3 regions of the Nocardiopsis oceanisediminis genome follow, and region 1 is predicted to be linked to each of the others. Evidence: riboswitches for the same ligand, from Rfam matches in the RefSeq annotation. Region 1 holds a riboswitch; each other region holds the start of a gene.
The links. Region 1 has a riboswitch for cobalamin ahead of J0910_RS29745 (ABC transporter substrate-binding protein). Riboswitches for the same ligand answer to the same signal wherever they lie in the genome.
Positions count from the first base shown of each region.

Region 2: linked by a shared signal. The riboswitch ahead of J0910_RS09810 (putative cobaltochelatase) and the one ahead of J0910_RS29745 (ABC transporter substrate-binding protein) in region 1 are both predicted to bind cobalamin.
Region 3: linked by a shared signal. The riboswitch ahead of cobN (cobaltochelatase subunit CobN) and the one ahead of J0910_RS29745 (ABC transporter substrate-binding protein) in region 1 are both predicted to bind cobalamin.

Region 1 is NZ_JAFMZJ010000001.1:6,793,688-6,803,213, forward strand. Features, by position in the region: gene J0910_RS29730 (Uma2 family endonuclease) at 86-664, shown strand; gene J0910_RS29735 (putative glycolipid-binding domain-containing protein) at 741-1,304, opposite strand; gene putP (sodium/proline symporter PutP) at 1,417-2,958, opposite strand; cobalamin riboswitch at 3,145-3,335, shown strand; gene J0910_RS29745 (ABC transporter substrate-binding protein) at 3,444-4,457, shown strand; gene J0910_RS29750 (FecCD family ABC transporter permease) at 4,465-5,562, shown strand; gene J0910_RS29755 (phosphocholine-specific phospholipase C) at 5,710-7,836, shown strand; gene J0910_RS29760 (alpha/beta fold hydrolase) at 8,007-8,828, opposite strand; gene J0910_RS29765 (LysR family transcriptional regulator) at 9,167-9,526, shown strand, end outside.
Region 2 is NZ_JAFMZJ010000001.1:2,177,941-2,187,466, forward strand. Features, by position in the region: gene J0910_RS09790 (serine/threonine-protein kinase) at 1-263, opposite strand, end outside; gene J0910_RS09795 (DUF6504 family protein) at 432-710, shown strand; gene J0910_RS09800 (LLM class F420-dependent oxidoreductase) at 754-1,773, opposite strand; gene J0910_RS09805 (hypothetical protein) at 1,843-2,142, opposite strand; cobalamin riboswitch at 2,286-2,414, shown strand; gene J0910_RS09810 (putative cobaltochelatase) at 2,470-4,539, shown strand; gene cobO (cob(I)yrinic acid a,c-diamide adenosyltransferase) at 4,590-5,192, shown strand; gene J0910_RS09820 (hypothetical protein) at 5,333-5,527, shown strand; gene J0910_RS09825 (GNAT family N-acetyltransferase) at 5,657-6,259, opposite strand; gene J0910_RS09830 (cobyrinic acid a,c-diamide synthase CobB) at 6,256-7,647, opposite strand; gene cobC (Rv2231c family histidinol phosphate aminotransferase CobC) at 8,200-9,330, shown strand; gene cobT (nicotinate-nucleotide--dimethylbenzimidazole phosphoribosyltransferase) at 9,381-9,526, shown strand, end outside.
Region 3 is NZ_JAFMZJ010000001.1:2,163,945-2,173,470, forward strand. Features, by position in the region: gene J0910_RS09750 (cobyric acid synthase) at 1-601, shown strand, start outside; gene J0910_RS09755 (hypothetical protein) at 846-1,325, shown strand; gene J0910_RS09760 (hypothetical protein) at 1,428-1,946, opposite strand; cobalamin riboswitch at 2,061-2,221, shown strand; gene cobN (cobaltochelatase subunit CobN) at 2,286-6,053, shown strand; gene J0910_RS09770 (penicillin acylase family protein) at 6,371-9,229, shown strand; gene J0910_RS09775 (NfeD family protein) at 9,415-9,526, shown strand, end outside.

The sequences.
Region 1 (9,526 bases):
GCTCCGGTTAGATTCCGCCTCAGCAGATCCGGACCGACCGAGAGTGAGGCGGCCGACGATGTCGATCCCCTTGAAGGAACCGACGATGTCCGCTGATCCGCTGCCCGACTGGTTCTTCCCGCCCCCGGAGGGGTGGACGGCGGACGACCTGGACCGGCTCCCGCCCTCCGCTCCTTCGCACATCGAGCTGATCGACGGAGCACTCATCGTGACGGCGCCCCAGCGCTCCTTCCACGCCAGGACCCTCCTGCGCCTGGGAGCCGCACTCGACCTGCAGGCCCCCGAAGGGGTAGGGGTCGAACCTGAGATGACCGTGAGGCTCGGGGAGCGCCAGCGCCCCGAGCCCGACCTCGTGGTGTTCCGGGACACCGATGGCGGGAACGGGGACCGGACCTACTACCTGCCGGAGGACGTGCTCCTGGTGGTGGAGGTCGTCTCCCCCGAATCGGAGGAGCGCGACCGCAAGACCAAGCCGGTCAAGTACGCCGAGGCGGGGATCCCGCACTTCTGGCTGGTCGAGGAGGAGGAAGGCGCCGCCGCCGTGCACGTCTACGAACTGGACCGGGTCAACGGCGTCTATACCCGGACGGCCGTGGCCCGGGGGCGCCTGGAGCTGAGCGTTCCCTTCCCGGTCACCGTGGACCTCTCCCGCCTCAACCGCTGACCCGCCCCCTCCGCAGGCCGTGGGCGGTCCGCGGGATGTTCCACGTGAAACGCCGGGCGGTGCAGGACGCCCGTGGTCACGGCACCCGTTCGTAGAGGTCCTGGCCGTCGAGGACCAGGCCCTCGTGGTCGACGGAGAAGCGGTGGCCGTGCTCGGCGGTGAGGTACTCGTAGCGGGCGCGGCCGTCCGCGGCGGGTTCCAGCCGGGTGTAGCGCTGGAGGACCCGGGTGACCTGCAGTTCCGGCACGGAGATCCGGACTGCGGCGATGTCGCGGTGCTCGCCGCGGCGCAGGCCCAGGCGGCGGACGGGCAGGGTGCGGGTGAGCGGGGTGGCGGCGATGTCCACGTCGGTGCAGCCGTCCAGGAGCGGGCGGCGCTCGCCGTCCACCGTCCACAGGCCGGCCCGGCAGGTGACGTCCAGCGTCCGCACCCCCGACGAGCTCAGCACCTCCACGTGCACCGACCGGGTCGTCCAGGCGAGGTCGGTGCGGACGGTGAAGCGGCAGCTGTAGACCGCGCCGCCGTCGACGGCGGTCTCGCCGCCCTCCATCCGGTGGCCGCTCCGCTCCGGGACCAGCGCCCCGACGGCCGTCCCCCGGGCATCGTCGACGCGGGTCCACGCCACGGGAAGATCGCACATGGCATCGTTTCTACCGGGAGCCCCCGTTACGCACCAGAACGGGAGGATCACGATGCGGCGGGAGCCGCGCACCGGGCGCGACCCCCGCCGCGGGGTCATCGGGGAGGCCGGGTCACACGCCCGCGCCCTGGCTCTCCCGGCGGTACTCCGCGTCGACCCGGTCGAAGTCCTCGTCCATGTGCTCGGCGACCTTGCCCAGCCCGTTGAAGGCGTAGATGGCCGCGAAGCTCACGATCACCGCGGGGACCATCGCGTACAGCCCGGTCTCCAGCACGTTCTTGTCCAGCACGTCCCAGATGACCGAGGTGAGGCCGCCGCCGAGCATGCCGGCCAGCGCGCCGGTCCAGGTCATCCGCTTCCAGTACAGGGAGAGCAGGATGACCGGGCCGAAGCCGGCGCCGAACCCGGCCCAGGCGTAGCCCACCAGGTCCATGACGGTGCTGTTGCCGGAGAGCGCGATGCCCGACGCCGCGAGGGCGACCAGGATCACCGCGATGCGGCTGACCCAGACCAGGGTGAGCGCCGAGGCGTCCCGCTTGACGAACGCCCGGTACCCGTCCTCGGTCAGCGCCGAGGCGGCGACCAGCAGCTGGGAGTCGGCGGTGCTCATCACCGCGGCCAGGATCGCGGCCAGCAGCAGGCCGGCGACCCACGGGTTGAGCAGCGCCTGGATCAGGGCGGGGAACACGTTCTCCGCGTTGGGCAGCTCCTCCTCGAAGCCGAAGTAGCGGAGGCCGACGAAGCCCATCACCACGGCCATCAGCATCGCCGAGACCGCCCAGGAGACGCTCACCCCGGCGGCCTTGCGCACGTCGCGCACCGAGCGGATGCCCATGAACCGGGCGAGGATGTGCGGCTGGCCCAGGTAGCCGAAGCCCCACGCCAGGCCGGAGACGACCACGACCGGGGCGAGCACGCCGCCCAGCGAGAACTCGCCGGCGCCGCTGAAGCCGCCCAGCACGGAGAGCTCGCCCCCGGTGCCCACCGAGGGGTCGGAGACCACGGTGACGACCGCGACCACCGGCACGATGAGCAGGGCCAGCCACATCATCACGGCCTGGATCACGTCGGTGTAGCTGACCGCGAGGAACCCGCCGAGGAAGGTGTAGAGCACGATGATCGCCATGCCGGCGAGCACCGCGATCGAGCCCGGCATGTTGAAGACGTCCTCGAACAGCCCGCCCATGGCGACCAGGCCGGAGGCCACGTAGAAGAGGTAGAAGGCCAGGATGAGCACGGCCGAGACGCCGCGCAGCAGGCCGGTCCGGTCGGCGAACCGGTTCTCCAGGTAGGAGGAGAGGGTGAGCGAGTTGGCCTCGTCCCCCGAGCGCGCGTCCCTGGCGCGCTCGGTGTAGACCCGCAGCCGGCCGGCGATCACGATCCAGCTGCCGGCGAAGCCGAGGGCCAGGCCGACCGCGATCCACGCCTCTCCGAGGCCGGACAGGTAGATCGCACCGGGCAGGCCCAGCAGCAGCCAGCCGCTGAAGTCGCTGGCGTTGGCGCTCAGCCCGGCCACCCAGCTGTTCAGCCGGCGGCCGCCGAGTACGAAGTCGGACAGGGAGGTGGTGCGCTTGTAGACGTAGAGGCCGATGCCGACCATCACTACGAAGTACACACCGAAGGTGACGCTCGACGCCAGCAGCGATTCGCTCACGGTGCTCCTTCCTTCATCTCAGGTTTCCTCTTCGGTCTCCGCATCCTGTCCCCGTTCACCTGCGTGATCAATGACCGATATGTACTTCATCACCGGTTCGAGACATGCCCGTCACATTCCTTGACCATCATTGGCGCCTCGTCTAGGACCCGGGTGTCCTTTTTGGCCGATCCGACATACCCCGGGCGCCCTCTGATCAGGAGCGGCCACTAGCCTGGGAGGGCGACGGGAACCAGGAAGTCCGGTGCGAATCCGGCACGGTCCCGCCACTGTGACCGGGGAGTCGAACCCGCATAAGGCCACGGCGCAGCGCGCTGGAAGGCCGGGGGAGGCGCTGATCCGGGAGTCAGGAGACTGACCCGTCGCGATCGTCGACCAGGGGCGCGGACCCCGGGGGGACGGGCGTCTCCGGTGCCGCCGCGATGTGCGCCCTTTGTACGCCTCGACCACCGGCGCCGTGCCCGGATCCCGGAGAGGACCCGGACGTGCACCAGGAATCCCCCATCCCTTCCCCGGCGGGCCGCCGCGCGGTGCGCCGCACCGCGCCCGCACTCGCCTGCACCGCGCTGCTCGCCGCCGCCGGCTGCGGGGGCGGCGGCGAGCCGGCCGGGCAGGCCGCCCCCGACGAGGGCTACCCGGTCACCGTGCAGGAGTGCGACCGCGAGGTCACCGTGGACGCCCCGCCGGAGCGGGCGGTCACGCTCAACCAGCACACCACCGAGATCATGCTGGCCCTGGGCCTGGAGGACCGGATGGTGGGCACCGCGTACCTGGACGACGCCGTGCTGCCCGAGTACGCCGACGCCTACGAGGCCGTTCCGGTCCTGGCCGAGCAGTACCCCTCGTTCGAGGACCTGCTCGCCGCCGAGCCCGACTTCGCCTACGCCGGGTTCGCCTCCAGCGCCTTCGCCGAGGACGAGGGCCGGGGCCGCGAGGCCCTGGAGGACGCCGGGATGACCACCTACGCCAGCATCGAGCAGTGCGCCGACCAGGTCACCATGGAGACGGTGGCCACCGAGATCACCAACATCGGGAAGATCTTCGGGGTGGAGGACCGGGCCGAGGAGCTGGTCGCCGGCATCGAGGAGCAGGTCGCCGGGGTGGAGAAGGCCCTGGAGGGCACCGAGCCGGTGGACGTCCTGGTGGTGGACAGCATCGACGGCACCGTCTTCACCTCGGGCGGCGCCGGCATCGGCACCGAGATCATCGCGCACGCCGGCGGCCGGAACGTCTTCGACGACCTGGACAAGGTCTTCGCCGACGTCTCCATCGAGCAGGCCGCCGACCGCGAGCCGGACGCGATCCTCATCTACGACTACGGCGAGGTCTCCGCGGAGGAGAAGAAGGAGGCGGTCCTCGCCGACCCGACGCTGGCCGGGACGCCCGCCGTCGAGGAGGAGCGGTTCGCGGTGCTGCCGCTGACCTCCTCCGTCGTCGGCAACCGGGTGGGCGGCGCGGTGGAAGAGGTCGCCGAGCAGCTGCACCCGGACGCGTTCTGAGGCCCCGGTGAGCACCGCCCCCGCCACCACCGCCGGCCGCGCCGCGCGCCCCTCACCGCGGCGCGGCCCGGTGCCGCTGCTCCTGCTGCTTCCGCTGCTCGCCGCCGCGGTCCCGGTCGCCGCGACGTTCGGCATCATCACCGGGTCGGTGGACGTCTCCTTCGCCGACACCTGGCGGATCATCGCCCACCAGGCCTTCCCCGGCCTGGTCCGGCCGGACTGGCCGCCCGCGCACGAGGCGATCGTGACGGTCGCCAGGGCGCCGCGGGTGGTGCTGGCCGCGCTGGCCGGCGCCGGGCTGGCCGCGGTCGGCGCGGCCCTGCAGACCCTGGTCCGCAACCCGCTCGCCGACCCGCTGCTGCTCGGCATCTCCTCCGGAGCGACGCTCGGCGCGGTGCTGGTGGTGGTCACCGGGGCCTCCGTGCTCGGGCTGTTCACCCTGCCGCTGACCGCGTTCCTCGGCGCGCTGCTGGCACTGGTCACCGTGTACGCCCTGGCGCAGGCGCGCGGCCGGATGACGGTGACCAGGCTGATCCTGTCCGGGGTGGTGGTCGGGCAGCTGTGCGGCGCGCTGGCGAGCCTGTCCATCATGCTCTCCGGCGACCCGCACGTCGCCAAGCAGGTGCAGCGGTGGACCCTGGGCGGCCTGGCCGGGACCACCTGGCAGACGCTGCCGGTGGTCGCCGCCGCGGTGCTCGCCGCGCTGCTGGTGATCGCCGCCGCGGCCCCGGCGCTCAACGTGCTCCAGCTGGGCGAGGAGACCGCGGTGGGCATGGGGCTGAGCGTGCACCGCTTCCGCGCGCTGATGTTCGCGGCGACGTCCCTGGCCACCGGGGTGCTGGTCTCGGTGTGCGGCCCGATCGGCTTCGTCGGGCTGATGATGCCGCACATCGCCCGGATGCTGGTCGGCTCCGACCACCGCCGGGTACTCCCGGTGGCGATCCTGCTCGGCGCCTCCTTCATGATCCTCGCCGACCTGGCGGCCCGGGTGCTGGCCGCGCCGGAGGAGATCCCGATCGGCATCCTCACCGCGCTGTGCGGCGCCCCGTTCTTCCTCTGGCTGATGCGCCGGGACGCCCGCAAGGGGGGACGGAGGCTGGTCTGAGCCGCGCCGCGGATTCCGCGGCCGGGGTCCGCGACGCATCCGATACACCGGCTTCGCTTCTTCTTCGTTCCCGGGTCTCCCGCCGGTACCGCCGCGCCCCTACGCTCACGGGGCCGCCTCGACCGCCGACCGGAAGGACGCCTCCCCGTGGCCCCCGACATCTCCCGCCGCCGCCTGCTGGGCGCGGGCGCGGCCGCCGCCGGCGGCGCCGCGCTGGCCGCCTCCCCGTTCTCGCTGCTCCCGCCGTCGCTGCGGGCGGCGCTGGCCGAGCCCGCGCCGCCCGGCGGCCTGGACTCGATCGAGCACGTCGTGCTGCTGATGCAGGAGAACCGGAGCTTCGACCACTACTTCGGCACGCTGCGCGGGGTGCGCGGGTTCGGCGACCGGAACGCGGTGCGGCGGCGCGACGGCCGCCCGGTGTTCGAGCAGGGCGGCGAGCTACTGCCGGTGCTGCCGTTCGCGGTGCGCGGGGCGGCCGAGCGGCAGCGCGAGGAGCTGCAGTACATCGGCGACCTGGACCACTCCTGGGGCGGCGGCCGCCGGGCCTGGAACGGCGGGTGGATGGACGGCTGGGTGGCCGCGAAGACCGCCGCGACCATGGCCTACTACGACCGGGAGGACATCCCCTTCCAGTTCGAGCTGGCCGACACGTTCACCGTGTGCGACGCCTACCACTCCTCCATCCACACCTCCACCAGCCCCAACCGCAACCACTGGGTGAGCGGGTGGACCGGGTTCGAGGCGAACGGGAAGCGCGCCGTCGGCAACGACGCCTACGACGAGGCGGGCCACCCCGGCTACGAGTGGACCACCTACCCCGAGCGCCTGCAGGAGGCCGGCGTGACGTGGAAGGTCTACCAGGAGTGGGACAACTTCACCGACAACAACCTGGAGTACTTCGCCCGGTTCAAGGCCGTCGCCCGCAAGGCGCTGGAGAAGGCCGGCGGCCACCCCGGCTTCGGCGCGTTCTACGGCGAGCTGGCCGGCCTGCCCGAGGACGAGCAGGAGGCGCACCTCGCCGAGCTGGCCGAGGGGGTGGAGGGGCTCTCCGCGGAGGAGCGCGAGCTGTACGACCGCGCCCTGCACCGCGGCCGGCCCGGCGGCCTCGCCGACGCGTTCCGCGCCGACGTCGAGGCCGGGAGGCTGCCCAAGGTCAGCTACCTGGTGCCCAGCGCCCAGGACTCGGAGCACCCGGGCGCCTCCTCGCCGGTCCACAGCGCCACCGTCACCTACCGGATCCTGGACGCGCTGGCGTCCTCCCCGGAGGTGTGGAAGAAGACCGCGGTGATCATCTCCTTCGACGAGAACGACGGCTTCTTCGACCACGTTCCGCCGCCGGTGCCGCCGCCCGGCGAGCGGGACGAGTACTGGGACGGCACCCCCACCGGCCTGGGCGTCCGGGTGCCGCTGCTGGTCGTCTCGCCGTGGACGGTCGGCGGCTACGTCTGCTCGGAGGTGTTCGACCACACCTCGCAGGTGCGTTTCCTGGAGCGGCTGACCGGGGTGGAGGAGCCCAACGTCTCCCGCTGGCGGCGGACCGTCTGCGGCGACCTGACCGGCGCCTTCGACTTCTCCGAGGGGCGCCCGCAGCCGGCCGTGCAGGAGCCCGGCCCGATCCCGGAGTTCACCCGGCGCTGGCGGCCCCGCCCGCCGAAGGAGCAGGTGATGCCGGTGCAGGAGGAGGGCCGCCGCCCGGCCCGGCCGCTGCCCTACCAGCCCGACGCCCACGGCCGCTACGACGCCGGCGCGGGAGCGGTGCTCATCACGGCCGCGAACACCGGCACCTCCAGCGCGCACTTGGCGCTCTACGGCTACCGGGGCGAGTTCGACGCCCCGCAGCACCGCGACATCGCCCCGGGCGCCGAGGACGGCCCGTGGAAGGCGCCGGTCCCCGGCGACGGCTACGACCTGCTGCTCACCGGCCCCAACGGGTTCCGCCGCGAGTTCACCGGCTCGGCCGCCGCCGACGCCCCGGGCGGCTCCGCCCGGGTGGAGAGCCGGATCGAGGCCGAGGGCCGCAAGGTCCGGCTCACCCTGGGCAACGACGGCGATGCGGACCTGGCCTTCACCGTCACCCCGCAGGGCCACTCCGCCGAGCGCGGCGCGAAGGAGAAGGAGGTCTGCCTCTCCCCCGGCGCGGAGAAGACGCTGACCTGGCCCGCCTCCCCCACCGAGGGCTGGTACGACCTCGCCGTCACCCTGGCCGGCGACGACGCCTTCCTCCGCCGCCTGGCCGGCCACATCGAGAACGGCGGGGAGAGCGTGAGCGGCTGACGGCCCCGGGGCGGCACCCGTTCCGGCACGGCGAGGGGCGTTCCCGGCCTGTGCACAGGTGAAGGACGCGCTCGGCGCACCGATCGGCCTGTGCGGTCCGCCCGGCCTTCCGCCCGCCCCGCCGCCCCCGCCGCATCCGCGAGCCGGCCGCGCGGGAGGGGGGCGGGGCGTCAGGCCGCGGCGGCCAGCCGGGGCGGGGCGGCGGCGCGGCAGGTGTTGAGGATGACGTCGGCGACCGCGGCCGGGTTGTCCTCCATCGGGATGTGGCCGCAGCCGAGCAGGCGCACCTGCCAGGCGTGCGGGATCGCGCCGATCACCCGCTGGACCGCGCGGACCGGCAGCACCCTGTCGTCCTCGCCCCAGGCCACCGTGGTCGGGCACCGCACCACCGGGCCGCCGCCGAAGCTGTACCGGACCACCTCGGGGGCGAGCCGGGTGTAGGCCGAGCCCCGGGTGACCACGGACGGGTCGAGCCGCGCCATGTCGCCGCGGGGGTCGCGGACGCTGCCGTGCAGCGCCAGCGTGGTCAGCGCGCGCACCGGGCGGCTGTCGATCAGCGAGGTCCAGACCCGGGCCGGCACCCGGGTGGCCACGTGCATCCCGCCGACCAGGATCCGCGAGCCGAGCATCTCGGCGCCGCGGGTAAAGCCGATCGGGGAGAGCGCGGTGACCGAGGAGGCGAGGCCGCGGGCGCCGAGTTCCAGCGCGACCGCGCCGCCGAGGGAGTTGCCGGCGATGTGCGGGCGCTCCACCCCGGCGTCCGCGCACCAGTCCGCGACCGTGTCGACCAGCGCGGAGATGCCGAACGGCCGCTCCGGGTCGGGCGCCGCCGACTGCCCGAACCCGGGCAGGTCGAGGGCGTACACCTCGTACCGCTCGGCCAGCGAGCGCAGCACCGGGTCCCAGGCCTGGCGCCGGTGCCCGAGCCCGTGCAGCAGCACGAGGGGGTCACCGCCGCCGTGCCGTTCGTAAACGATTCCCCGGAAGTCCATAAACAAACGGTCTACCCGAGATAACGATCCGGTGCCACACCTTCCGGAGAATCGGAGCCCCGTGCGGGCCGGACCCGCCCCCGCTCCCCCGCCGGAGCCCCGCATCGGGCGGCCAGTGTGGCGTCGGTCACTCCAGTGCGCGCTCCCGGCGCCGATCCCCACCGGCCGGTACGGGCCACCGGCCGGCTCCGGGCCGCTCCGCTCTCCCGCACCGGGACCCGTTCCCCCAGGTCGGATCGGCCGTCCGCTCCGGCGCCCGGGAAGGCCCGCCCCGCAGTCGGTCCGGTGCCGCCTCGGGAGCCCTTGGGCGGCCCCCTACCCCTCCTTATACTCCCGGCATGTTCGACTCCCGGCATCTGCGCACCTTCCACGCGGTGGTGGACAAAGGGTCCTTCTCCGCCGCCGCGCGCGAGCTGGGGTACACCCAGCCCGCGGTCAGCCAGCAGATGCGCGCGCTGGAGCGGACCGCGGGCACGCCGCTGTTCACCCGGGTGGGCAGGGTGCTGAAGCCGACCGACGCCGGGCACATGCTGTTCCGGCACGCCGTGGACATCCTGAGCAGCCTCTCCGCCGCCGAGGAGCAGATCGCCACCGTCCGCAGGCTGCGCTCGGGCCGGGTCCGGCTGTGCACCTTCCCCAGCGCGGGGGCGACCATCATCCCCGCCGCCGTCGCCCGGCTGGCCGAGGAGCACCCGGGG
Region 2 (9,526 bases), 4.6 Mb from region 1:
GCGTCGAGCACTCCGGCGGTGGAGAACCGGGCGACACTGCGGGCGGAGGAGACCTCCCGGGCGAAGCGGCGCCGGAAGGCCTCGTCGTCGGCGAGGTCGGGGTGGATCAGCTTCACCGCGACCTTCTGCCCCGAGGGGTTCTGCGCGAGGTAGACCGTGCCCATGCCGCCCCGGCCCAGCCGGCCGATGATCCGGTAGTCGCCGAGCTCGCGGGGGTCGCCGGTGCGGAGGGGTCTGGCGCTGTCGTGCCCGTTTGACGTCACAGTGTCGAAGTCCTTCGTGGATCGCGCGATTCGCCGTCACAGAGTACCGATGAGGCGCCCGGCCCGGCATCCGGGATCGGCCACGGTCCGCTACCATGGGAACACGTGTTCGAACGCCTGCCCTTCCCCGCAGGCCTGCCCGTCGTCGTGTACAGGTACGTGAGGAGGATGGCGGTGTCCGCTGTGTACGGTGTCCGGATCGATGTCGTCGAGGAGGGCGGCAGACCGGTGCGCTTCACCTGGAACGGGCGGGTCTACGCGGTGCGCCGGGTGATCGACCACTGGGTGACGCTCCGGGCCGACCACGCCGCGGCCGCGGGCGGCCGCGGCGTCCCGCAGCGCCGCCACTGGCGGGTCGAGGCGGGATCGGACCGCGCCCCCGGGGTCTTCGAGCTCCGCTACGAGTCCCTGGGCGACGAGTGGACCCTGGCCCGGGTGGTGGAGTGAGGGTGCGGGCACCGGGCGGGCGCGCGGCGGGGCCCCGCCGCGCTCAGCCGAGCACCATGTCCCGCAGGGCGCGCAGGGTGGGCTCGTCGCGCACCCCCGCCACCAGCAGCGTGCCGACCGGGGAGGCGCGCCAGGCGGCCAGCCGCTCGGCGATCCGGGGGAGCGGGCCGGCCAGGGTGAGGCCGTCGGCGAGCTCGTCCGGCACCGCCTCGACCGCCTCGGCCCGGCGCCCGGCGAGGAAGAGCTCCTGGACCTTGTGCGCCTCCTCCTCGAACCCCATCCGGACGAACACGTCGAGGTGGAAGTTGCTGCTCCGGGCCCCCATGCCGCCGATGTAGAAGGCGATCGGGGCCTTGGCGGCGCGCAGCGCGGCGGCGGTGTCCCGGGCGTGCAGCACGCTCACCGTGCAGGCGATGTCGAACCCCTCGGGGGCGCCGGCCAGCGCGTCGGCGTACAGCCCCGGGCTGATCCCGGGGTGGTAGAACATCGGCACCCAGCCGTCGGCGGCCTCCGCGGCCAGCGCCACGTTCCGCGGCCCCTCCGCGCCCAGGTAGACCGGGATGTCCGGGCGGAGCGGCCGGGTGATCGACTTCAGCGGCCGGCCCAGCCCGGAGCCGCCGGGCAGCGGCAGCGGGTAGTGCGGGCCGGCGCTGGCCACGGGGGCCTCCCTGCGCCACACCTGCCGCATGATGTCCAGGTACTCCCGGGTGCGCTGCAGCGGGCGCGGGAACGGGCGGCCGTACCACCCCTCCACCACCTGCGGCCCGGACACCCCGATGCCCAGCCGCAGCCGCCCGCCGGACAGGTGGTCCAGGGTGAGCGCGTGCATGGCGGTGGCCACCGGGGTGCGCGCCGAGATCTGCGCGATGGCGGTGCCCAGCCCGATCCGCTCGGTCCGGGCCCCGTACCAGGTCAGCGGGGTGAAGGCGTCGGAGCCGTAGGCCTCTGCGGTCCACACCGAGTCGTAGCCGAGCGCTTCCGCCGCGCGGACCGCCTCGGTCGCGTCGTCGGCTCCGGCGCCCCAGTAGCCCAGGGCCAGGCCGATCCGCATGTCCGTCGCCATGGCGGCTCCCCTCGGTGTGCGGGCCTGCCGCGCATGGTAGAACGCGTTTCAGTCCGGCGGAAGGGCCGGTCAGTCTCCGCCGCCGCCACCCCCGTCGCCTCCGCCGCCCCCGCTGCCCCCGTCGCCTCCGCCTCCGTCGCCGCCGAACAGGCCGCCCCACCCGCCGCCGTCGCCGCCGGACGCACCGCCGCGGTCCGACCGGTCGTCGCCGGCGGTGTAGGCGCCGCCTCCTCCGTCGCCGCCGTACCGGGTGCGCCGCGGCCGCCCGGTCGGCCGCCGCGATGACCGCGCGTCCATCAAGACGCCGACGATCACCAGAACGATCATCACCACCGCCAGCGCGATGAAGAGTACGGGGAAGAGGCTCATGGGGGGTCTTTCCTGATCGGGGGAGCTCGCAGGGATGAATGTACGCCCGGGGGTGCGCGGCCCACGAGGCCCCTCCCCGGTGACCGGCGGCCGGAATCGGCCGGTCCGCGCCGGTATGAGAATCTGGGGGGCGGTGCGGACGGCAGGAACCCGGTGCGAGACCGGGGCGGACCCGCCACTGTGACCGGGGAGCGAGCCCGCGACACCCGCCACTGCCGCGGAGAGCGGCGGGAAGGCGGCGGGGGAGCACGGATCCGGGAGCCAGGACACTGCGCGGCACCGAGACCGAACCCATGGGCGTGGACTCCCAAGGAAGGACTGACCTGCGTGGGCGCTAACGCTCGCTATCCCTTCACCGCGGTCGTCGGCATGGACGACCTCAAACTCGCTCTCCTCGTCAACGCCGTCTCGCCGGCCGTCGGCGGGGTGCTGGTGCGGGGCGAGAAGGGCACCGCGAAATCGACCGTCGTGCGGGCCCTGGCCGCACTCCTGCCCGAGCTGGACGCGGTGGCCGGCTGCCGCTTCGGCTGCGACCCCGCCGCCCCGGACCCCGAGTGCCCGGACGGCCCGCACCCCGCCGGCGCCGTCCCCGAGCGCCGCCCGGCCCGGCTGGTGGAGCTCCCGGTCGGAGCCAGCGAGGACCGCCTGGTCGGTTCGCTGGACATCGAGCGCGCGCTCACCGAGGGCGTCAAGGCCTTCGAGCCCGGCCTGCTCGCCGCGGCGCACCGCGGAGTGCTCTACGTCGACGAGGTCAACCTGCTCCACGACCACCTGGTCGACCTGATGCTGGACGCCGCGGCGATGGGCACCTCGCACGTCGAGCGGGAGGGCGTCTCGGTCCGGCACGCCGCCCGGTTCCTCCTGGTCGGCACCATGAACCCGGAGGAGGGCGAGCTCCGCCCGCAGCTGCTGGACCGGTTCGGGCTCACCGTGGAGGTCGCCGCGACCCGCGACCCCGAGCAGCGGGCCGAGGTGGTCCGCCGCCGGCTGGAGTTCGAGACCGACCCCGAGGCGTTCGCGGTCCGCCACGCCACCGGTGAGCGGGAGCTGGCCGGGCACATCCTGGCGGCCCGCAAGCGGCTGCCCGGTGTGGTCCTCACCGACGCGGCGCTGCGCCAGGTCACCGCGGTCTGCGCCGCCTTCGAGGTGGACGGGCTGCGCGCCGACATCGTCACCGCGCGCACCGCGATGGCGCTGGCCGCCTGGCGGGACCGGACCGAGGTCACCGCCGAGGACGTCCGCGACGCGGCCCGGCTCGCCCTGCCGCACCGGCGCCGCCGCGACCCCTTCGACGCCCCCGACCTCGACGAGGACCGCCTCTCCGAGGCCCTCTCCCAGGCGGGCGGGGAGGACCCGGAAGGCCCTGAGGACGACCCGGACGGCCCGGGGAGCCCCGGCGGCGGTGATGGAGGCGGCGGCGACGGCGGCGCGCCGGACGGGGGAGCCGGCGCCCCCGACAGCGGTCCCGGCGCCGGGGCGGACGACCCGGCCCCGGGCCCCGCGCCCTCCGCCGGGGAGGGCGGCCCCGGCGAAGGGGCCGACGGCCGCCCCGCCGGCGGCGCCGGGGGAGAGCGGACCTCGGAGGCGGGGGAGACCTTCCGTCCCCGCCTGTTCAGCGTCAAGGGGATCGGCGCGGGCGCGCCCGGCCGGAGGTCTCGCGCGCAGACCCCGTTCGGCCGCACCTCGGGGGCGCGCGCCCCGGGCGAGCGCCCCGGCCAGGTGCACCTGGCGGCGACGCTGCGCGCCGCCGCCCCGCACCAGCGCGCCCGCGGCCGGGACGGCCGGGGCCTGGTGCTGCGCCGCGGAGACCTGCGCGAGGCGGTGCGCGAGGGGCGCGAGGGCAACCTCGTGCTGTTCTGCGTGGACGCCTCCGGGTCGATGGCGGCCCGGCAGCGGATGCGCGCGGTCAAGGGGGCGGTGCTCAGCCTGCTGCTCGACGCCTACCAGCGCCGGGACAAGATCGGCCTGGTGACCTTCCGCGGCCGCGAGGCGCGGCTGGACCTGCCGCCCACCTCGTCGGTTGAGGCCGGGGCGCGCCGGCTGCGCGAGCTGCGCACGGGGGGCCGCACCCCGCTGGCGGCGGGCCTGCTGCGCAGCGCCGGCGTGCTCCGCGTCGAGCGGCTGCGCGATCCGCGCCGCCGCCCGCTGCTGGTGGTCGTCACCGACGGCCGCGCCACGCACGGCGGCGTGGACGAGGCGCTGCGCGCGGGGGCCTGGATCGGCGCCCAGGACGTGGAGTGCGTTGTCGTCGACTGCGAGTCCGGCCCGGTCCGCCTGGGCCTGGCGGACCGGCTGGCCTCCGCGCTCGGCGCCACCCGGGTCCGGCTGGAGGAACTCGGCGCCGAAGCGCTGACCGGCCTGGTCCGCGGCGCCCGGACCACCCGCGGCGCCGCCTGACCCGGCGCGGCCGCCCCACCCGAACCACGGACCGAGGAGAAGCGAGACAGATGCCTCAGGGCAAACCCGCCTACGTCCCCGACGACGGGCTGACCACCCGCCAGCGCCGCAACCGCCCGCTGCTGGTGGTGCACACCGGCGCGGGCAAGGGCAAGTCCACCGCCGCCTTCGGCCTGGCCACCCGCGGCTGGGCCCAGGGCTGGGACATCGGCGTCTTCCAGTTCGTCAAGTCGGCGAAATGGCGGATCGGAGAGGAGAAGGCGCTCCGCGTCCTCGGCGAGTCCGGCGAGGGCGGCCGGGTCACCTGGAACAAGATGGGCGAGGGCTGGTCCTGGATCCAGCGCCCCGGCACCGAGTCCGACCACGCCGCGGACGCCGCCGAGGGCTGGAACCAGATCAAGCGCGACCTCGCCGCGGAGACCTACCGGCTGTACGTCCTGGACGAGTTCACCTACCCGATGAAATGGGGCTGGATCGACGTCGCCGACGTCGTGCGGACCCTCCGCGACCGCCCCGGGGCCCAGCACGTCATCATCACCGGCCGCGACGCCCACCCCGACCTCCTGGACGCCGCCGATCTGGTCACCGAGATGACCAAGGTCCGCCACCCGATGGACACCGGCCAGAAGGGCCAGCGCGGTATCGAGTGGTGAGCCCGCCGGAGGGAAAAGGGAAACGGGGAACGTGAGACCCGGTCGGCCATCCGAAGGCGTGTCCGGAATATCAGTGATCCCCTTTCCGCGGCGCTAATCTGTGCGGCATGAGTGAAAATTCTGAAAACACCACAAATGCCGTGAACGGTGACGATGGTGAGGACGTCGCCGTGGAGAACATCGTCACCGGAGACGTCACCGGACAGATCATCCAGATCGGGAGCGCCGACGGCGGGAAACCGGGCGGGAGCGTTCGGAACATCGTCATCGGGAACGTCGGCGGCGGAATCGTCGTCCAGACGGGGAGCGCCGCCGAGGCGGACCGGGACCGCTGATCGGGCCGGCCCGCGCAGGCGGGGGCGGAGCGGGGTCCGGGAAGCACTTCCCGGACCCCGTCCGAAGGGTTCTTCCCGATCAGGGGGTACGGCGGTGCGCGGAGGGGCCGGGCGCCACCGGGGACCGGCTCACAGGTCGGACGGGATGAGGCTGTAGACCGCGAGGTCGGTGCGGCCTTCGTGGAGGGGCATGGCGTTGCGTTCGACGCCCTCGAAGGTGAAGCCGGCCTTCTCCGCGACGCGGCGGGAGGCGGTGTTGCCGATGGCGGCCTTGAGCTCCACCCGCTCCATCTCCTGGTCGAGGATGGCCCAGCGGGAGACGGCGGTGACCGCCTCGGTGGCGTGGCCGGAGCTGCGGAGGCCGGGGGAGAACCAGTAGCCGACCTCGGTGGTGCGGGAGGCCCAGCGGGTGCGGAGCAGGCCCACGGCGCCGGCGAACTCGCCGGTGGCGCTGACCGCGGCGGCCCACTGCTGCCCCTCGCCGGAGGCCCGCATGGACGGGGCGGTGACGCGGCACCACTCCTCGGCGTCGGCGCGGGTGTAGGGGCGGCCCGGTTCGGGCAGCGGGAGCCAGCGCCGGGTCTCCGGGTCGGTCATGGCCGCCAGGACGTCGTCGACCAGGGACTCGGTGAACGCGCGCAGCGTCAGCCGCTCGGTCTCCAGGACCACCATCGGCATGCGCCGGGTCCCTTCACCGGTGGAGTCGGCGGCGGGGCCGGGGGCGGAGCTCATCGGCGTCCCTTCTCGGTCCGGTCCCGCGCCGAGGCCAGGAGGCGGGCGGCGAGCGCCGGCGCCCCGGCCCAGTGCAGGTGCAGGTATGACGCGATCATCGTTGCACTCGCGTACCCCTCGGCGCCATCACCGCTCCACTGCCAGGCGGCGGTGGAGCCGCGCGCCGGGTCCAGTGCGGTCCGGTGGAACTCGTGGCCCCGCACCCGGGTGCCGGCGCGCGCCAGCACCGAGTCGGAGACCGCGACGGCGGACCGGTAGCCCAGGGTGAGCCGGTCGGTCATCCGCCCCCTCGCCGGCAGCACCCCGCACATCGGCGCGCCGTCCAGGCTCTCCGCCAGGTAGAGCAGGCCCGCGCACTCGGCCGCGATCGGCCCGCCCCGGGCGGCGAAGCCGGCCACGGCTTCGCGGAGCGGCCGGTTCGCGGAGAGCGCGTCGGCGTGCACCTCGGGGAAGCCGCCGCCGACGATCAGCCCCGACGCCCCCTCGGGCAGCGCCTCGTCGCGCAGCGGGTCCAGCACGGCGACGTCCGCGCCGCCGGCCCGCAGCAGCTCGGTGTTCTCGGTGTAGCCGAAGGTGAACGCGGCGCCGCCGGCCACCGCCAGCACCGGGGCGGCCCCGGTCCGGGCGGGCCCTTCGGCTCCGGCGGCCGCGGCGAGCTCCGCGGCCGGGTCCCAGGGCGCGTCGGGCAGCGGGCCCGCGGTCGCCGCCAGGGCCGCCACCGCGTCCAGGTCGCAGGAGGACGCGACCAGGGCGGCCAGCGCGCCGACCGCCTCCCGGGCGCGCGCGGTCCGCTCGGCCGCGGGGATCAGGCCGAGGTGCCGGGCGGGCGTCTCCGCCCCGGTGCTGCTCCGCAGCGCGCCGAGCACCGGGACGCCGGTGTCCTCCAAGGCCTCGCGCAGCAGCTCCTCGTGCCGGTCGGAGCCGACCCGGTTGAGGATGACGCCGCCCACCCGGACCCCCGGGTCGTAGGTGCAGAAGCCGTGCACCAGGGCGGCGACCGACCGGGAGGTGCGGGAGGCGTCCACCACCAGGACCACCGGGGCGCCCAGCAGCGCGGCGACGTGCGCGGTGGAGGCGTAGTCGCCCGGCCCGCCGTGCCGGTGCGGCCGGGACGCGCCGTCGAACAGCCCCATCACCCCCTCGACGACCGCGATGTCCGCGCCGGCCGCGCCGTGCAGGAAGAGCGGGGCGACCCGCTCCTCGCCGCAGAGCACGGGGTCCAGGTTGCGCGGCGGGCGCCCGGTGGCCAGCGCGTGGTAGCCGGGGTCGATGTAGTCGGGGCCGACCTTGTGCCCGGACACCTCCGCGCCGCGCGCGGCGAACGCCGCCATCAGGCCGGTGGCGACCGTCGTCTTGCCGCCGCTCGACGCCGGCGCCGCGATCACCACCCGCGGAATGCTGCGCACCTGCTCCTCCGTCCTCTCCGGGCCCGCGCCGGACGCGGACCGAGCCGGTTGACAAGGCTAGGACCCGCGAGGGGCCCTCCGGGCCCGCCGCCCCGCACCGCCCCGTCCCGCTCTCGCGGAGGCCGGGCCGCGCGCGGGGAGCGCGGCCCGCTCCGGCGGTGGCGGGGCGGGCACGGCGAGCGGTGCCGTTTCCCGGGCGCCGTGCGGCACGGGCCGGCTGGCTCCCGCCCGGCCCGTCAGTCCCCCGATCGCCGGCCGAGGCGTGCGCTCGGCCGCAGGCCGCCGCGGCCGTCCGCCGGAGCGGCGGCCTTCCGGAGGGCGGCGCCCCGGGGCCGAGGCCGTCGCGGGGAGGGACGGGACACTCCCCCGCCCCGCCCGCTCCGGCGCCGCCGCCGGGTCAGCGGCCCGGGAGGCTCGGAGCCCGCCCCCGGGTGCAGGGCCGCAGGTCGCGGGGGAGGCCCAGAGGTATAAGGTCGCGGAGTGTCCGGAGTGCCCCGGTTTCCGGGGGGAGAGCGGAGCGGGGGAGGACGACCGGTGGCGGTCGGGGCCGAGCAGAGCGGGGACGGGATCGACCTGCGCCACCACGGTGACGCGGAGACCGGTCCCGGACTGGTCGATTTCGCGGTGAACGTGCGCACCGGGACGCCGCCCGCGTGGCTGGCGGAGCGGATCGCCGCGTCCCTGTCCGGCCTGGCGGCCTACCCCGACCCGGCCGCGGCGCGCGCCGCCGTCGCCCGGCGGCACGGCCGCCCGGTCGGCGAGGTGCTGCTCACCGCCGGAGCCGCCGAGGCGTTCGTGCTGCTCGCCCGCGCCCTGTCGCCCCGCCGGGCGGTGGTGGTGCACCCCCAGTTCACCGAGCCCGAGGCCGCCCTGCGCGCCGCCGGGCACCGGGTGGAGCGCGTCCTGCTCGACCCCGGGGAGGGCTTCGCCCTCGACCCGGCGCGGGTCCCCGGCGACGCCGACCTGGTGGTGCTGGGCAACCCGACCAATCCGACCTCGGTGCTGCACCCGGCCGAGGCCCTGGCGGGGCTGGCCCGCCCCGGCCGGGTCCTCGTCGTCGACGAGGCGTTCGCCGACTGCGTCCCCGGCGAACCGGAGTCGCTGGCCTCCCGCGGCGACCTCCCCGGGCTGGTCGTGGTGCGCAGCCTCACCAAGACCTGGGGGCTGGCCGGGCTGCGCGCCGGCTACCTGCTGGCCCCGGCCGCACTGGTGGACGCGCTCGCCGGAGGGCAGCCGCTCTGGTCGGTCTCCACGCCGGCGCTGGCCGCCACCGAGGCCTGCTGCGCCCCGGAGGCGCTCGCCGAGGCCGAGGAGTGGGCCCGGAACCTGGCCGGCGACCGGGACCGGTTCGCCGCGGCGCTCGCCCGGGCCGGCGCCCGGGTGCTCCCCGGAGCCGCCGCGTCGTTCCTGCTCGTGCGGGTGGAGGGCGGCGAGCGGATCCGGGCCGGGCTGCGCGGACGGGGCATCGCGGTCCGCCGCTGCGACACCTTCCCCGGGCTGGGGCCGGACTGGATCCGGGTCGCGGTCCGGGAACCGGGGACTTCCCTCCGGATGGCCCGGACTCTGGCAGAGTTGCTCTCGACCGAACGGGGGAGCGGTCCGCGGCAGGCCCCGGATCCGCCTCCGCCGGCGACGGGACGGAGTCAGGGGGAGCAGGGGGGATAACGACGTGCCGACGAGAGGCGGAGCCGACCGGGCTCCGGTGAGGAAGCGCAATGACCGGTAACGACCACCGCTCCCCGGCGGGCCGGGGATCCGACGAGGACCAGGACCGCGCGGGCGGCGGGCTCTTGGACGGCCTGCCCGAACCGGGGCGCGGCGCGGCCGCGCGCCCGGAGCCGGGCCGCGCGGCGGCGCCCCA
Region 3 (9,526 bases), 4.6 Mb from region 1:
CACCGTGGCCGATCTGGACTGGATGCGCGGGCGCGGGCTGGACGCCGCGGTCGCCGACCGGGCCCGCCGGGGCCGCCCCGTGCTGGGCATCTGCGGCGGCTTCCAGATGCTCGCCCGCACCATCACCGACGAGGTGGAATCGGGGGCCGGGACCGTGCCGGGGCTCGGCCTGCTGCCGGCGGCGGTCCGCTTCGCGGCGGAGAAGACCCTGGCCCGGCCGCGCGGCACCGCCTACGGGGAGGACGTCCGGGCCTACGAGATCCACCACGGGCGGGTGGAGACCGACTGGTCCGACGCGGCGGCGCCCGAGCCGTTCCTGGACGGCTGCCGGAGCGGAGCGGTGTGGGGCACCACCTGGCACGGCGCCTTCGAGAACGACGGGTTCCGCCGCGCCTTCCTCACCGACGTCGCCGCCGCGGCGGGGAGCGCGTTCCGCCCCGCCCCCGGCACCGACTTCGCGGCCGCCCGCGCCGCCCGCCTGGACGCGCTGGGCGACCTGGTCGCCGAGCACATGGACACCGGTGCGGTGCTGCGCCTGCTGGAGCGGGGCGCCCCCGCAGGCCTCCCGGTGGTCCCGCCGGGCGGGCCGCGCCGGCGCTGACCCCCGGGGGGCCGGGAGGGCGGCCGCCGGGCCGCCCCGGGCCGGGGCTGTGGACGACGGGCTGTGGACGGGCGGTGGCGCTCCGTCGCGCGGCGGCCTAGCGTGGTACCCGACCGGTGGCGGACCGGGTGGGAAGAGGGCCGAGCGCAGCGCGGACAGGGGCCCCGACGAGAAGGACGCCGCCGCCGGGATCCGGCCCGCAGGGCCGGAGCACCCCTGCTCCTTCCATCTTCGGAGGCCCCCTGTGACCATCACCGGAACCGACTGCACCGCCGACCGCACCGACGACCGCACCGACGGCCCCGCCGCCTTCCCCGGGGCGGAGGGCGCGCCGCCGCACCGGGTCGTGCTCGACCTGGACCCGATGACCCGGGCCGAGCTGGAGCGCGCCGCGGGCGGCCGCTCCGTCGAGGCCTACCTGTACATACTGGCCGGGCGCTGCGCCCGGTGGAGCGAGATGCGCGACTGGCTGATCCACTTGGAGGCCTGCTACGGCCCGATCCCCGCGGAGGCCCTGGAGCGGCTGCACCGGAAGATGCTCGGGCTGCGGCCGGCGGCCGGGTCCGGGGCCGCGCTCGGCGTCGCGTTCACCGGCGAGGAGCTCGCCGCGCTGAAGGAGGCCGCGGACGGCAGGGCGCTCGCCCCGTTCGTCCGGGAGGTTGTGCTGGACCGGCTCACCGCGGCGGCGCAGGATACCGCCGAGCCCCGGCCGGACGGGGGGTGAGCCTTCCCGCCGCCCCGGGCCGAGGCTCTCCCGGCGGCGCCCGGTCCGCCGGCCCCGCCGGGAGGCCGCGGGGCCCGGCGGCGGTACCGGGGCCGCGCCGGGCTAGGCGGCGAGCGAGCGGGCGTAGTTCACCTGCTGGGCGACGTTGGCGCCGGTGGCCCTGCCCAGGGCGGGGACCATCGTGGAGTGGTACGTTCCGCCGCCCTGCACGGTCACCTGGATGTAGCCGGTGACCCGCTCCTCCTTCACCAGCAGGAACAGCAGGCCGAGCAGGCAGGTCCACCAGAAGACCAGGATCGCCACGATGATGGCCCAGACCGGGGTGGTCTTCTCCACCCGGGACATGTCGGTGACGGTCCATACCGACCCCTTGATCGGGAACCGCCCGGCGGGGGTGATCACCTCGGTCTGGGTGACGGCGATGTCGCCGATGGTGGTGAGCGTCGGCCCGCCGGCCGGGGCCGGGGCCATCGGCGCGTCGTAGCCGCCCGCCTGCACGGGGACGATCTCACCCGAGCTCTGCGGGGGCGGCCCGTACACCGGTCGGCCGTAAGGGTCGGTTCCTGGGGGCCGCTGATAGGGGTCGCCGGCCCCGGAAGGGGGGTGGGGGTACTGGGTCATGCGCTGATTGTCGCAAAGCGCTCGGCCTGATGGGACCCGCTCGGGAAAGGCGTTCCGGCGGCCGGAGGCGGGCCGGGACAGGGCCTCTGCGAAGATGGGGCGGTACGTGCCGCGAAGGAACACGGTGCCCCGGATGGCGGGGCCTGGCCGGATCCGGCCTGGAAGCCGTGGCTGTCCCGCAACTGTGAGGGAGGAGCGCCCCCGGAAGCGCGCCACTGCCGGCACCGCCGGCGGGAAGGCCCGGGAGGCGCGGCGAGCCCCGAGCCAGGAGACTTCGCGGCGCGCGAGCATCCGATCGGCACCGGGGCGCGGACCCCGGAACGACACGAAGGACCGAGTGTGGCCACCATTCTGCTGCTGTCCACCGCGGACACCGAGCTCCTCGCCGCACAGGCGGCCGAGGCCGGGTACCGCACCGCGAACCCGGCGCGGACCCCTGCGGGCGAGGTCCCCGCGCTGCTGGAGGGGGTCGACATCGCGGTCGTGCGGCTCCTCGGCGGAACCGAGTTCTGGCCGGAGGGCATGGCCGCGCTGCGGGCCGGCGGCGTTCCGCTGGTGGCCCTGGGCGGTGAGGCCGCGGTGGACGCGGAGATGATCGCGGCCTCCACGGTCCCCGCCGGGGTGGCCACCGAGGCCCACGCCTACCTGGCCGAGGGCGGGGTGGAGAACCTGCGCCAGCTGGCCCGGTTCCTCTCCGACACGGTGCTGCTCACCGGGGACGGGTTCGCCCCGCCGGAGAAGATGCCCGAGTACGGCCTGCACGAGCGGCCGCGCCGGGAGGGCGCGCAGGCGGCAGGCGCGCGGCCGGTGGTGGCGGTGGTCTTCTACCGGGCGCACGAGCTGTCCGGCAACACCTCCTTCGTGGACGTGCTGTGCGACGCGATCGAGGAGGCCGGGGGAGAGCCGCTCCCGGTCTTCTCCGGCTCGCTGCGCGGGCTGGACGCGGAGAACGCCCCCGGCCTGTTCGAGCTGCTCGGCCGGGCCGACGCGGTGGTCACCACGGTGCTGGCCGCGGGCGGGGCGGTCGCCGCCGACGCCAGCGGAGGCGGCGACGAGGACGCCTGGGACGCGGGCGCGCTCGCCGCGCTGGACGTGCCGATCGTCCAGGGCCTGGTGCTCACCTCCACCCGGGAGCAGTGGCAGGCCTCCGACGCGGCGCTCACCCCGATGGACGCCGGCATGCAGGTGGCCATCCCGGAGTTCGACGGCCGGCTGATCACCGTCCCGTTCTCCTTCAAGGAGCCGGCCGAGGGGTCGGCTCCGGTCTACCGGGCCGACCCGGAGCGGGCGGCCAGGGTGGCCGGGATCGCGGTCCGGCACGCGCGGCTGCGCGCGGTGCCGCCGGCCGAGCGCCGCCTGGGCGTGGTGCTCTCCTCCTACCCCACCAAGCACTCCCGGGTCGGCAACGCCGTCGGGCTGGACACCCCGGCCTCGGCGGTCCGGCTGTTCCGGCTGCTCGCCGAGCGCGGGTACGACCTCGGCCCGGACGACGCGCTGTGGCGCCGCCCCGGGCCCGGCGAGGACCGCCGCGAGGACGACGGCGATCCGCTCATCCACGCGCTGATCGCGGCCGGCGGGCACGACGTGGAGTGGCTCACCGAGGAGCAGCTCTCCGCCGCCGGCGCCCGGGTGCCGCTGGAGGACTACACCCGCTGGTTCGAGGCGCTCCCCGCCGGGCTGCGCGACTCCATCCGGGAGCACTGGGGCGAGCCGCCGGGCGAGCTGTACGTCGACGACTCGCGCGGCCGCCCGGAGATCGTGCTGGCCTCGCTCCGCTTCGGCAACCTGGTGCTGATGATCCAGCCGCCGCGGGGCTTCGGCGAGAACCCGATCGCCATCTACCACGACCCGGACCTACCGCCCTCGCACCACTACCTGGCCGCCTACCGGTGGCTGGAGGGATCGCGCGAGCAGGGCGGCTTCGGCGCCGGCGCCGTGGTGCACCTGGGCAAGCACGGCACCCTGGAGTGGCTGCCCGGCAAGGGGCTGGGGATGGCGGCCGAGGACGCCCCGGACGCGGTGCTGGGGAACCTCCCGCTGGTCTACCCGTTCATCGTGAACGACCCGGGCGAGGGCACCCAGGCCAAGCGGCGCGGGCACGCCACCGTGGTGGACCACCTGGTGCCGCCGATGGCGCGCGCCGACACCTACGGCGACATCGCCAAGCTGGAGCAGCTCCTCGACGAGTACGCCCTGGTCAGCGACCTGGACCCGGACAAGGCGCCGGCGCTGCGCGCGCAGATCTGGACGCTGATCAAGACCGCCGAGCTCCACCACGACCTGCACCAGGAGGACATGCCGGGCGAGGAGGAGTTCGACGACTTCGTCATGCACGTCGACGGCTACCTGTGCGAGATCAAGGACGTGCAGATCCGGGACGGCCTGCACGTGCTGGGCGCGGCCCCGGAGGGGGAGGCCCGGGTCAACCTGGTGCTCGCGGTGCTGCGGGCCTCGCAGGTGTGGGCGGGCGCGGCGGGCGCGCTCCCCGGGCTCCGCGCGGCGCTGGCCCGCCGCTTCGGCCTGGAGGAGAAGGCGCTGCTGGCAGACCCGGGCGCCCGGATCGAGGTGCCCAAGGAGCTCGCCGCGCTGGAGGACGGGCCGGCCCGCACCGCCTCGGACGCGGTCGACCTGCTGGAGGCGGTGGCCCGCCGGCTGGTGGAGGCGATGGAGGAGGCCGGCTGGGAGGCCGGGCGCGCCGAACCGGTGGCCGCCGGGGTGCTCGGCGGGGCCGCAGGCGGCGAAGAGCGGGCCGCTTTCGCCGATGCGGTCCGGGTGCTGGTCTTCGCGGCCGAGGAGGTGGTGCCGCGGCTGGCCGCCACCGGCGCCGAGATCGACGCGGTGCTGCACGCCCTGGACGGCGGGCACGTCCCGGCCGGGCCCTCCGGATCGCCCACCCGGGGCCTGGTCAACGTGCTGCCGACCGGCCGCAACTTCTACTCGGTCGACCCCAAGGCGATCCCCTCCCGCAACTCCTGGGACGTGGGCCAGGCGCTGGCCGACTCGCTGGTCGCCCGGCACCTGGCGGACACCGGCTCCTACCCGCGCTCGGTCGGGATCACGGTGTGGGGCACCGCGGCGATGCGCACCCAGGGCGACGACATCGCCGAGGTGCTGGCGCTGCTGGGGACCAGGCCCACCTGGGACGACGCCTCCCGGCGGGTGACCGGTTTCGAGATCGTCCCGCTGGAGGAGCTGGGCCGGCCGCGGATCGACGTCACACTGCGCGTCTCCGGTTTCTTCCGGGACGCCTTCCCGCACGTCATCGGGTTGATCGACGACGCGATCAGCGCGGTGGCCGGGCTGGAAGAGCCGGAGGAGTCCAACTACTGCCGGGCGCACGCGCTCGCCGACCACGCCGGCCACGGCGACTGGCGGCGCGCCACCACCCGCATCTTCGGGTCCAAGCCGGGCGCCTACGGGGCGGGGCTGCTGCCGCTGATCGACGCGCGGAACTGGCGCGACGACGCCGATCTCGCCGAGGTCTACGCGGTGTGGGGCGGCTACGCCTACGGGCGGGGGCTGGACGGAGCCGAGCGCCGCCCGGACATGGAGGCGTCGTTCCGCCGGATCGCGGTCGCGGCGAAGAACCAGGACACCCGCGAGCACGACATCGTCGACTCCGACGACTACTTCCAGTACCACGGCGGGATGGTCGCCATGGTGCGCCGGCTGACCGGGGGGTCCCCGGCCGCCTACATCGGCGACTCCGCGGTGCCGGACCAGGTCAAGACGCGGACCCTGGGCGAGGAGACCCGCCGGGTGTTCCGGGCCAGGGTGGTCAACCCGCGGTGGATCGCGGCGATGCGCCGGCACGGCTACAAGGGCGCGTTCGAGCTGGCCGCCACGGTGGACTACCTCTTCGGCTACGACGCGACGGCCGGCGTCGTCGACGACTGGATGTACCGGACGCTCGCCGAGACCTACGTGTTCGACCCGGAGAACCGGGACTTCCTGGAGGAGTCCAACCCGTGGGCGCTGCGCGGCATCTCCGAGCGGCTGCTGGAGGCCGCTGAGCGCGGGCTGTGGGAGGAGCCGGAAGAGGAGCTGCTGGAGCGGCTCCGGGAGACCTACCTCCGGATGGAGGGGGAGCTGGAGGGCGACGACTGACCCTCCCCCCGCCGGGCGGGGTAGCCGATCGCATCCGGGAGGCGCAAGAACCCTGGGGTGAACCGGGGTGGCCGCATGCGGCCACCCCGGTTCGCTGTGCCTCCGGTCACATCCGGAGCGGCGGGACGGCCGGTGTTACCGCTGGTAGCGGCGCGGGTCCCGGGCGGCGGCCGGCCCCGGGGCCGGGAGAGGGGGCGGGAGGGGGCCGAAACAGGGAACATGAAAGTCTTTCGCGAAAGCCGCGGGCGTGCGTAATCTGCCGACGACGCGTCGTGCACGACCCCTGTGATCCCCCGCCGATCGAGGTGCGACTCCCCATGGCACACCACGTTCGACGCAGGACCGCCGCCGCGCTGGCGGTCATCTGCGCGACCTCACTCGCCGCCCCGGCGGCCGCAGCGGACGGACCGGACGCCGCGGCCCTGATGGCCGCGGTCGAGGACCACTGCGGCGAGAACGGCTGCCACGACATCATCCCGCCCGGCCAGAACGGCAACGCCACCCTGGTCGAGATCCTGGGCAACCAGATGTTCGGCACCCGTCCGGCGCACTCCTCCGACCAGCTGGACATGTACGACAACCTGCTCCACGACTACGAGGGGCTGGACGACGCCGGACTCGACTCCTACTTCATGGACGCCTCGTTCGGCGTCGCCGAGGGCGACGTCGGCAGCGAGTACAGCCCGCGCGGAGACGTGACCATCATCCGCGACGACTCCTACGGAGTGCCGCACATCTACGGCGAGACCCGCGAGGGGACCATGTTCGGCGCCGGGTACGCCGTCGCCGAGGACCGGCTCTTCCTCATGGACGTGCTGCGCAACCTGGGGCGGGGGGAGCTCACCCCGTTCGCCGGCGGCGCCGAGGGCAACCGCTCCTTCGAGCAGATGCTGTGGCGCACCGCCCCCTACACCGAAGAGGACAAGCAGGCCCAGATCGACCGGGTCGCCGCCTCCGGTGAGCGCGGCGCCCAGGCGCTGGCCGACGTCGACTCCTACATCGAGGGCATCAACGCCTACATCGACGCCTCGCAGGACCGCAACGACTACCCCGGCGAGTACGTGCTGACCGGGCACAAGAACGCGGTCACCCAGGAAGGCGAGATCGAGCACTTCAAGCCCACCGACATCGTCGGCATCGCCTCGATGGTCGGCGCGCTGTTCGGCGGCGGGGGCGGCGGCGAGGTCCAGTCCGCCGTCATCAGGCTCGCCTTCCAGAACCAGTACGGCGCGGAGAAGGGCGCCGAGCTCTGGCAGGACTGGCGGATGGAGAACGACCCCGAGGCCACGGTGACCGTGGACGGCGACTTCCCCTACTCCGGGACCCCCGAGGACCCGGTCGGCCGGGCGCTGCCGGACGAGGGCTCGGTCGAGCCCTACGACATCGTCCACGACGAGCAGGGGTCGGCCGCCGGCGGCGCCTCCGCCCAGGCCGCCGCGTCGGAGGAGAGCACCTCCGAGGGCGGCGAGCAGGTCTCCGACCTCCCGGAGAAGAAGCAGGAGGAACTGGAGGCCAAGGCCGAGGAGGGCGACCTGGAGGCCGCCGAGGGCATCTTCAACGAAGGCGTCCTCCCCGCCGACCTGGCCGAGCCGCGCGGCATGTCCAATGCGCTGCTGGTCTCCGGCGAGCACACCGCCAGCGGCCGACCGGTCGCCGTCATGGGCCCGCAGACCGGCTACTTCTCCCCGCAGCTGCTCATGGTCCAGGAGCTGCAGGGCCCCGGCATCAGCGCCCGCGGCGCCTCCTTCCCCGGCACCAGCTTCTACGTGCAGATGGGGCGGGGCACCGACTACGCCTGGAGCGCCACCTCCGCCGGGCAGGACATCACCGACACCTTCGCCGTCGACCTGTGCGAGCCGGACGGCTCCGCCCCCGACACCTCCTCCCGCGGCTATGTCGCCGGGGACGGCTCCTGCACCGGGTTCGAGGAGCTGACCGTGGAGAACGCCTGGGAGCCCACGGTGGCCGACCAGACGCCGGCCGGCTCCTACCGGCTCACCTCGCTGCGCTCGGAGTTCGGCCTGGTCGAATCGTTCGCCACGGTGGACGGCGAGCCGGTCGCCTTCGTCCAGCGCCGCTCCACCTACATGCGCGAGGTCGACTCGATCATCGGCTTCCAGCAGTTCAACGAGCCGGAGACGATCACCTCGGCCGAGGACTTCCAGAAGGCCGCGAGCGACATCGGCTACGCCTTCAACTGGCACTACGCCGACGCCGAGGAGATCGCTTTCATGAACTCCGGGGCCAACCCGGTCCGCACCGAGGGCACCGACCCCAACCTGCCGATCGCCGCCGACTCCGACGCCGGGTGGAAGGGCTGGAGCCCCGGGGACAACGGGGCCGACTACACCCCGCCCGAGCAGCACCCCAACACCATCGGCCAGGACTACCTGGTCAACTGGAACAACAAGGTCGGCCGCGGCTACACCGCCGGCTGGGGCAGCGGCCCGGTGCACCGGGGCGACCTGCTCGACGGCCGGGTCTCCGCGCTCATCGAGGAGGGCCACGACTTCACCAAGTCCTCGCTGACCCGGGTGATGATGGAGGCCGGCCACACCGACCTCCGCGGCGAGCAGGTGCTCCCGGTCCTGCTGCGCGCCCTGGAGGGCGCCGACACCTCCGACCCGGAGGTGGCCGGGGCGGTGGCCGCCCTCACCGCCTGGGAGGAGGCCGGCGCGCCGCGCCGGGAGGCCGAGCGCGACGACGGCTCCTACGAGCACGCCGAGGCGATCCGGATCATGGACGCCTGGTGGCCGCTGCTGGTCTCCGCCCAGTTCAAGCCGGGCCTGGGCGAGGGCCTCTACACAGAGCTGACCCGCGCGGTCCAGGTGGGCGAGACGCCGTTCGGCGGCGGGCACAAGGGCTCCGCCTACCAGTACGGCTGGTGGTCCTACGTGGACAAGGACCTCCGCTCGGTGTTCGGCGAGAAGGTCGAGGGGCCGCTGGGCGAGCGGTACTGCGGCGGCGGCGACGCCGGCGAGTGCCGCACCCTGCTCGTCGACACCCTCGCCGACGCGGCCGCCACCCCGGCCGAGGAGATCTACCCGGGCGGCGACCAGCTGGCCGCGGACACCGTGGCGCACCAGCCGCTCGGCGGGATCAACATGTGGCCGATCGCCTGGCAGAACCGCCCCACCTACCAGCAGGTCGTCGAGTTCGAGGGAGGGCGCGGCTGACCCCGGCCCGGTCCGGCCCGCCGCCGGACCGGGACCGGTCCCGGCCGGGCGCGGTGTCCCCGCCGCGCCCGGCCCCCGCTTTTCCGGGCGTCCGCGAACCCGGGCCGATAACCCGCCCGGAGGACGTGTGGCCGGACGAGGGCGCGGGGTACCTTAGGGGTATCCCGCAGGACGGGAGGACGTACATGCCGCTGTGGATCCTCTGGATCGTCGCCGCCGTCGCCCTCGGCATCGCCGAGGCCCTCACCCTCACCCTGTCACTCGGCCTGCTCGCGGTCGCAGCACTGGTCGCCGCCG